2 regions of the Dietzia sp. DQ11-38-2 genome follow, and region 2 is predicted to be linked to the other one. Evidence: riboswitches for the same ligand, from Rfam matches in the RefSeq annotation. Region 2 holds a riboswitch; the other holds the start of a gene.

Region 1 (4,361 bases), on a different contig from region 2:
CGTAGTGACCCAGTGCGAAGGCGTCCGCGCGCCCGGATCGTCCGCGGACCAGAGCGACCGCCTCGACTTCCAGCAGCACCGCGGCAGTGCACGACTCCGTGCTGACCTCGGGGTAGAACACGTGCGCCGTGCCCGCGTACACGCCGAAGGATTGCACCTTGTCGGGGTGCTTGTGCAGCAGGAAACCCAGATCACCCGGCGTGGGGAGCGCCTCGGAGCGGCGGGCGGTGATCGTCAGCAACATCCGGCCAGTCTGCCCGAGCCGCCGAACCGGCGCCGCGACGCGGCGTCATTCGTCCCCGTGGGCCGCGTGCGTCCGTGGGGCTCCCAGCACACTGAGGATCTCCCCCACCATGTGGTCCCGCTCGAGCGGATGGCGCAGCGGCAGGTCCCGGTTCAGGCTGTAGCGGTTACGGCGCCCGTCCCGGATGCGCTGGAGGTACCCGGCCTCCTCCAGCTCGGCCACGATCCGCTGGGTGGCCCGCTCGGTGATCCCGACCGCGTCGGCGATGTCGCGCAGTCGCGTCTCGGAATCCTGCGCGATGCACAGCAGGACGTGGGCGTGGTTGGTGAGAAACGTCCACTCCGCCACTGCGTCACCCCGTCTACATCCGGCCGTCACCGACGACTTCCGAGTGCCATGTTGCCTTACGCGAATCCCTGTACGCATGTGGGCACGGCACGGGGGCGTCCCTTCGCGGTGCGGGAGAGGCTCGGCCCTTGGGGGAGAGGTGCGCGTGACACACGACACAGATTTAGCCCATCATAAAACAGGCAATAGAAATCGTGTATTGTTCGTCCTGTTACCACGTCGGGGCAGCGGATCGCGCGCCACCACGGGGTTCCGGTCGTCCCGCGTCGCGGCGACCGGGCTCCGGACTGATCAGGAGACACGCAGTGGACCTCAGCATTCTCGGCAGCCTCACGGACCCGCCGATCCTGTTCTTCTTCCTGGGGCTGTTCGTCGCCGCGGTGCGCTCCAATCTGGAGATACCGGCCCCCGTCACCAAGTTCCTGTCGCTCTACCTGCTGATGGCGATCGGGTTCAAGGGCGGCCAGGCTCTCCGCGAGACCGGTCTGACCGGCCGCGCCGCGGCGGTGATCGGCATCGCTCTGCTCCTGGCCCTGGTGATCCCTGCGCTGGGCTTCCTGGTCCTGCGGCGCAGAGTGAACGAGTTCGATGCGGCCGCCATCGCCGCCACCTACGGGTCGGTCAGCGCGGTGACGTTCATCGCCGCGACGCAGTTCGTGACCGCCCGTGGCGAGGAACCCGGCGGGTACATGACGGTCGCCCTGGTGCTGATGGAATCGCCCGCGATCATCATGGCGGTGCTTCTCGCCACCTGGGCCCGGTCACGTCAACGCTCAGCTCAGATGGCGGGCGACGCGGGGGCCGGAGCCCCCGGTCCCGCGTCGGGGGCACCCCTGTCGATGCGGGCGATCCTGCACGAGGCGTTCACCGACGGCGCGCACCTGCTGCTGATCGGGTCGCTCGTGATCGGCACCATGGTGGGGGCCGACGCCGGCGAGTCCATGTCCCCGTTCGTCAACGACATGTTCAAGGGCCTGCTGGCCTTCTTCCTGCTCGAGATGGGCCTGCTCGTCGCCCGTCAACTCCGCGAGGTCCGCGACGTGGGCCCGTTCCTGATCGGGTTCGGCATCGTGATGCCCCTGATCGGAGCGTCGATGGCGCTGGCCCTGGGTGCACTGGCCGGGCTCCCGGTCGGCGACCTGACCATGCTCGCCGTGCTCGCGGCGAGCGGGTCCTACATCGTCGTCCCGGCCGTGGTGCGCTACGCGATCCCCGAAGCGCGGCCGTCCCGGTACTTCACAATGGCCCTTGCCGTGACGTTCCCGTTCAACATCGTCCTCGGCATTCCGCTCTACTACACCGTCGCCCAGCACCTGGGCGCCTGAGGCGAGGAGATCCCATGAGAGACGTCAAACGGATCGAACTGGTGGTGGAATCCGGGGTCGCCGGGAGGTTCCTCGGCGCGTTGGATTCGCTGGGCCTGACCCATCGCACCGTGATCCCGGGGATCTACGGGCGGGGCCAGCACGGTGAGCGCGGGGGGGACCCCTTCTCCACCTTCGACAACACCTTCGTGCTCGTGGCGGTCGACCCCGACCGGATCGACGAGGTCCTCCGGTCGCTGCGCCCCCTTCTGAAGTCCGTCGGTGGCATGTGTCTGGTCTCGGACGCCCAGTCGGTGCGGTACTGAGCCGGCGCCCGGGAGGGGGCTAGGATCTGCTCAGCTGCGGTGCTCGGGAACCCGGTGTGAGACCGGGGCGGCCCTCGCCACTGTGAACGGATTGATGTCGCAGGTCCTCTGTGCCACTGCTCGCACGCGTCGTGTGGGTGGGAAGGCGGACCGGCGGCGATCCGGTGTATCCCTTCTGGGGTGGACCGGGAGAACCCGTGAGCCAGGAGACCGGCCGTGGCTGCCACCACGAGTGCCCGCGAGGTGACGGGCAGAAAGGTCTCAGACAAATGCATATCGCAGAGGGTTTCCTCCCCTCCGTGCACGCCCTGGCATGGACGGCGGTCGCGGCACCGTTCGTGATCCACGGCGCGCGCGAGGTCATCAGGACGGTCCGCCGGACTCCGGAGGCGGGCGTCCTGCTCGGCGTGGCCGGGGCGTTCACGTTCGTCATGTCGGCCGTCAAGCTCCCGTCGGTGACGGGGTCCAGCTCGCACCCCACCGGCACCGGCCTGGGGACGATCATCTTCCGGCCCCCGGTCATGGCCTTCGTCGCCACCGTCGTCCTGATCTTCCAGGCGCTGCTGCTCGCGCACGGGGGCGTCACCACCCTCGGCGCGAACGTGTTCTCCATGGGGGTCGCCGGGCCGTGGGTCGCCTACGGCGCCTTCGTCCTGTGTCGACGGGTCGCGGTACCACTGCTCGGCGCGGTCTTCGTCGCCGCGTTCCTCGCCGACCTGGTGACGTATCTCGTCACCAGTGCCCAGCTCGCACTGGCGTTCCCGAGCGTCGAGCACGGCCTGTGGTACTCGATGGCCGAGTTCCTCGCCGTCTTCGCGATCACCCAGATCCCGCTGGCGATCGTCGAGGCTCTGATCGTCGTGGTGATCGTCAGCGTGCTCCTGCGCATCGCCTCCCGCGAGCTCGACCTGGTGGGCTTCTTCCGGAGGGCGCGACTCGCCGACGCGGGAACCGTCGCGGATCCCGGGGATCGTACCGATCGGGTCGAGGCCACGGAGACGGTGCGATGAGCGGGAGGAAGCACGTCAGCGTGTGGGTGTTGGTGGGACTGGTCGCCGTCGCGTTCGCGATCACGGTGCTGTCCCTGGTCTACGGCGCCGGGGCGGGCGGTGAGTTCGAGGGTGCGGACGGGCAGGCCGAAGGGGCCATCAGCGAGGTCTCTCCTGACTACGAGCCGTGGTTCGAGCCGCTTCTGCCCGAGCTGCCGGGGGAGGTCGAATCGGGGGTGTTCGCCCTCCAGGCCGGGATCGGCGGCGGGATCGTGGGTTACGGGCTCGGCGTCCTGCGGACACGCAGCAGGCAGCGTCGGGAGAGCGTGCCGGGCGGGGCGACCCCGTCGGCGGCGGCCACGGGTTCGACCGGACACTGACAGACCGGGCGCCAGGTGAACCCACTCGAGCTCGCGGCGTCCCACAACCGCTGGTCGGACCTCCCGGTAGTCGAGAAGCTGCTGCTCTTCGGCGGTCTGCTGGTGGCGGCACTGCTGGTGCCGCCACCAGTGGGTCACGTGGCGATCCTGGCCGTCTGCTGCTTCTGCGCACTGGTGCTGGCCCGCGTCCCCGCCAGGATCTATGTCGCGGCGTTGCTCGCGCCCGTCGCGTTCCTGGTCCTGGGAACCGGTCCGCTCTTCCTAGACCTGACGGAGTGGCGCCTCGTGGTGGATCCGGCCGGGGTCGACACCGCCTTGCGGACCGTGACCAGGGCGATCGCCGCGACGGCCGCCACCATCACCCTGGCGTGCACCACGCCCGTCGCCGACCTCCTGGCCGCTGGCCGGCGGGCCGGACTGCCCGCCCCGCTGGCTCACGTCGTCGACACCACCTACCGTCTCATGGGGCTGCTCATCGACGCCGCCCGCACGCTGCGGCAGTCCCACGATCTCAGGCTCGGACACCGCACCGCCCGGGCCGCGATCACCTCTGTCGGGACGCAGTTCGCCTCGGTCTTCGTCCTGTCCGTCAGGCGGGCACGGGCGATCGACGACGCCATGTCCATGCGCGCCGAGCGCGGCGAGACCGCGGTGCTCGCCGAGACGGACCCGATCTCGGCCACCCGCGTGCTCGTCATCTGTCTGGTTCTCGCGTCCGTCTCGATACTGGGGGTCCTCACGTGACCGTCCTCGCGCTGCGCGGCGCCCGT
Region 2 (4,361 bases):
CTGAGCAGTGTCGATTTTCCCGCGCCGTTCGGACCGACCAGCGCGAGCCGCGATCCGGACGGCACCTCGAGATGAACGCCGGAGACGACGATCCGCCTGCCCCTCGCACAGGACAAGTCGTCCGCGACCAGGCGCACGGCGCCCGCCCCCGTCACGAGGCGCTCCCGAACGTGTAGGCGCGGCGTCCCATGAGCAGCAGGAAGATCGGCGCACCGATGATCCCTGTGACGATTCCGAGCGGCATCTCCTGGGGGGCGGCGATCACCCGGGATACTACGTCCACCCACACCAGGAACAGTGCTCCCCCAGCCGCAGCGACGGGCAGCATCGCGCGATGCGTGGCACCCACGACGAGGCGGGCGGCGTGGGGGATGATCAAACCCACGAATCCGACGCCCCCGGCCACGGCCACGAGAACCCCCACCAGCAGGCCCTGCGCGACGAACAGCCCGATCCGGAGCGCGCGCACCGGCACCCCGAGCGAGGCCGCCGTGTCGGACCCGGTCGCGTACGCGTCGAGCCACGAGTGCAGGAGCAGCCCGCTCACCAGAGCCACCGCGACGACTCCGGCCGCGAGGGGCACCTTGGACCACGTCGCCCCGGCGACGCTGCCGAGCATCCAGTGCATGACCGTCTCGGCCGCCCGCGAGTCTGTGGCCACGAAGACCATGAACGACGACACCGCGGTGAACGCCGCCGACAACACGACTCCGGCGAGAATCAGCCGCAGCGCGGTGAGCCCACCCGTGGCGCTCGCGACCGCATAGACGAGCACGGTCGCTCCCAACGCGCCGAGCAACGCCCCCCCGGACAGCGCCCACACGCCGAGACCGCCGAAGACGCCGAGCGTGATCACCGCGGTGGCACCCACCGCGGCCCCCGCCGATACCCCGAGGAGGTACGGGTCGGCCAGGGGATTGCGTACGAGGGTCTGCATCGCAGCTCCGGCGAGCGCGAGACCCGCACCCACCACCGCGGCGAGCACCGACCGGGGAAGCCGCAGGTCGAGGATGATGATGGAGTGCGCACGCTCGGCCTCGCCGCCGGTGATCGCCGCCCATACCGTCCGCCACACGTCGCCGACCGGGATGTGCTCGGCACCGAAGGCGACCGAGCTGACCACGCTGATGGCCGTCAGGGCGGTGAGCACGATCGCCAGTGGGACAGGCGGGAGCCTGCGGGCTGTACGGAACGAGGCCGAGCCCGCGTCGGTGACAGGCCGCGACCGACGGCTCGGACGAACGCCCACCCCGAGGCCCGTCATCGGGTGCTCTTCCCTGGGACGCCTCCACGGTCCCGCCGCAACTGTTGCTCTTGCCGGTGCCGTTGCCGCGAACGCCGCTGCGCCTCGGGGACCCGGGGACACGAGTCACACTCGGACCTCTGCGCTCCCAACCGGATGAGACAGCACGAATGCCGGTCGTGCACCAACGCGGGCGTGCCACCCAAGCGGATCATCGTCACCAGCGGTCGATCGGAGAACGCGCCGGTGACGACGTCGGCGTCCGTCTCGACCGCGCGTCGCCGTGGACCCCCCACGGTCCGGTATGCGGCCCCGAATGCGCCAGCGCACGAGGCCGCGATTCCCCCGAGAGCGGCCCTGCGTGTGACGGTGCCGGCGTCCACGCACGCATCCACCAGGGGATCGACGTGACTCCGGATGCTGTCGACCAGTGCGCCGGGGTCCTGCTCGCGACCGAGAACCGGAGTGTCGGGCAGCGACACCTGGAGTGTCGCGCCGGCGCGGTCGATCAGTGCCCACCAGCGGCCCTGGCCCGGATGCAGGAGTGTCCCGTCCGCACACCACGCCGCCACCATGAGGCCGAGAGCCCGGCCGGCGTAGTGCTGGAGCGAGCACAGTAGCCCGGGCGCCGCGTGCGGGGTCCCCAGACTGTGGGAGTATCGCCGACCGAGCTCCTGCCATGTCGCGGGTTCGCAGAGCTCGGTGACGCTCCGCCAGTCCGGGTCGCCGGGGTCGGGTCGAGATCGATGAGGGACGGGCGATGCCTCGAGCGCCCGCTCGGCCAGGGCGCTGATCCCCATGCCGACGGGCCCATACGTGGAGTACACGGGTGGCCTTGTCTCTTCGGAACCTGTGCGCGAGGTTCGCTCGGATGTCGCGGAACCGACAGGTATTCGGACTCGGGATCAGCCCTCCCCGACGCCTTCCCGGAACGAATTCCAGTGGCATCCTGTCGGTTCGGTACCCCACACCGCTGCGCGCCAGTCCCGGAATCTCACCGGGTTCCCTGGCATCCGATCGTCCCCGTCAAGGGAAGCCGGATGCGGTCGGTTCCACTGTGGACGATAACAGACGGGCTGGTCAGGACGCCCGGGGGCCGCGCGATCACGGGTCTGGGGTCGAGCGGCCCGGGTGCTGCCGTGGGGTGCTGCCCTGCGCGTGGGCTCCCCACGGACTTGACCCCCGGCAGTCGCACCGGAGCTCACTGGTGGTGAAGGGCGACCTGATCCTGATCGAGCGGCAGTTGATCCACCGGCGGGGCGTCACCGAAGTCCGGCTGGGTGACCAGGACGAACAGCGCCAGGGCCACCACGTACACCGCGAAGACCCGGAAATGCCCGCGATAGAGCAGCCGTAGCACCAACCACAGCGCTCCCGCACCGACGACGGCGGCCACCACGAATCCCAGCACGTAGTCCTGCCACCCGAGCGAGAGCCCGCCGTCGAAGGCGGCGGGATCGAGCAGGCTCAGCGACTGCACGCCGGTGGCGGCGAGGATGGTGGGTATGGCGACGAAGAAGCTGAACTGCGCTGCCAGTGGCCGGTGCATGCCCAGCGCCAGGGCCGCGGCGATGGTCAGCCCTGACCGGCTCAGGCCGGGGAAGAGCGCCGCCGCCTGGGCGACACCGATCACCACGGCGACCAGCACTGTCATCTGGGTGGCCCCGCGCCAGGTCGTCTTGACCGAGTCCGACCACCAGAGCACGACGCCGGTGATCAGCAGCATCAGCGCCACAGCCCACGGCGTGACGAAGACGTCGGTGCCGTAGGCGCGGATGACCAGCCCCAGGACCCCGGTGATCGCCGTGGTCAGCAGGCCCAGCAGCGCGAGCCGCAGATGGATCAGGTGACGCAGCGTGCGCCTGCGACGCCACAGCCCCAGTTCGCGCCAGATGCCGTTGAGCAGGCGCGTGAGCGGTCGCCACATCACCACGACGACGGAGACCATCGTGCCGAGGTGCACCACCAGGTTGTAGAGGATCATCTCCGGGGTGTCCGGCGCGGGCAGAGGCGACCCCTCGGCCGCCAGCCATTGCTGCGCCAGCACCAGGTGGCTGGACGAGCTCACCGGGATGAACATGAAGAGTCCCTGGATCGCTCCCAGGAGGACCGATTCCCACAGACTCATCGAGCGTGGTGCTCCGCCGTCGTTCCGACCGACCGGGCCCCGTTGGGCGCATTATCGGCAGTGGGCGGAGAAACAGGCATACCTCACACCGTAACCACCTCGGCGGTCGTGCCCGCGGACACGTGCCGGATGGCCCTCAGGCGGCGTCGAGGTACAGGTAGTCCTCCCAGTACGGGCCGATCTCGCGCAGTTGGGACACGAGCCGCCACGTCCGGCCCCTCGGTGCCACCAGCGGAACCCGGAGCTCCCATCCCAGCTCGGAGAGGAGCTTGTCCGCTTTGCGGTGGTTGCAGGGCGCGCAGGAGGCCACACAGTTCTCCCATTCGTGTGCGCCCCCGCGGCTGCGCGGGATCACGTGGTCGATGGTGGTCGCGCGCGCGTTGCAATACCCGCACCGGTGGGAGTCGCGGTGCATCAGGGCGGCCCGCGTCATGGGCACCTGCGCACGGTACGGGATGCGGACGTACTCGCGGAGCATGATCACCGAGGGCACGCGGACGGCCGTGTCGACCGATCGGACCAGGATCTCGTCCGGGTGGTCATGGACCACCACCGCTTTGCCGCCGAGCAGCATCACCACGGCGCGACGAGCGGGAAGGGCTGTGAGGGCCTCGTAACCGGCATTGAGCAGGAGGACCCGCGGCGCGGCGGTCAGCGGGACGTGCGGGTCGGGGACGCGTTCGAGTCGAACGGGGGCTCGTGACCCCGGTTGTCGGTACTCCGAATTCTCGCGCACGGCTGTGCCCATGGTCGGTCTCCACTCATCTGCCCGTGCCCAGTCCACCATCAGCGACCGGGTCCGTAGTGAACCTCGCCTGCAACGATGATGCACCCTCGATGAACACTTCGTGTGCTATCGCCGCGCACAGGTCAGCCGCCTCGCCCGCGTCGCCCCCGGCGACCGGGGCCGACGGGTGGTGGGATCGGTCCCCCTGGCGGATCCCACGGGCATGATGGGGGGCATGAGCGGCACTACCTTCTACGACGAGA

The links. Region 2 has a riboswitch for cobalamin ahead of G6026_RS15745 (hypothetical protein). Riboswitches for the same ligand answer to the same signal wherever they lie in the genome.
Region 1: another riboswitch for cobalamin. It lies ahead of G6026_RS02385 (energy-coupling factor ABC transporter permease); the one in region 2 lies ahead of G6026_RS15745 (hypothetical protein).

Annotation. Positions count from the first base shown of each region.
Region 1 covers NZ_JAALDW010000053.1:9,035-13,395, forward strand. Annotated here, with positions in the region: gene G6026_RS02365 (3' terminal RNA ribose 2'-O-methyltransferase Hen1) at 1-244, opposite strand, end outside; gene G6026_RS02370 (winged helix-turn-helix domain-containing protein) at 290-592, opposite strand; gene G6026_RS02375 (sodium-dependent bicarbonate transport family permease) at 898-1,917, shown strand; gene G6026_RS02380 (transcriptional regulator) at 1,932-2,222, shown strand; cobalamin riboswitch at 2,243-2,456, shown strand; gene G6026_RS02385 (energy-coupling factor ABC transporter permease) at 2,492-3,232, shown strand; gene G6026_RS02390 (energy-coupling factor ABC transporter substrate-binding protein) at 3,229-3,591, shown strand; gene G6026_RS02395 (CbiQ family ECF transporter T component) at 3,607-4,335, shown strand; partial or broken gene G6026_RS02400 (ATP-binding cassette domain-containing protein) at 4,332-4,361, shown strand, end outside.
Region 2 covers NZ_JAALDW010000503.1:7,088-11,448, reverse strand. Annotated here, with positions in the region: gene G6026_RS15755 (ABC transporter ATP-binding protein) at 1-155, opposite strand, end outside; gene G6026_RS15750 (iron ABC transporter permease) at 152-1,159, opposite strand; gene G6026_RS15745 (hypothetical protein) at 1,261-2,070, opposite strand; cobalamin riboswitch at 2,110-2,299, opposite strand; gene G6026_RS15740 (undecaprenyl-diphosphate phosphatase) at 2,445-3,371, opposite strand; gene G6026_RS15735 (HNH endonuclease) at 3,508-4,119, opposite strand; gene G6026_RS15730 (globin) at 4,334-4,361, shown strand, end outside.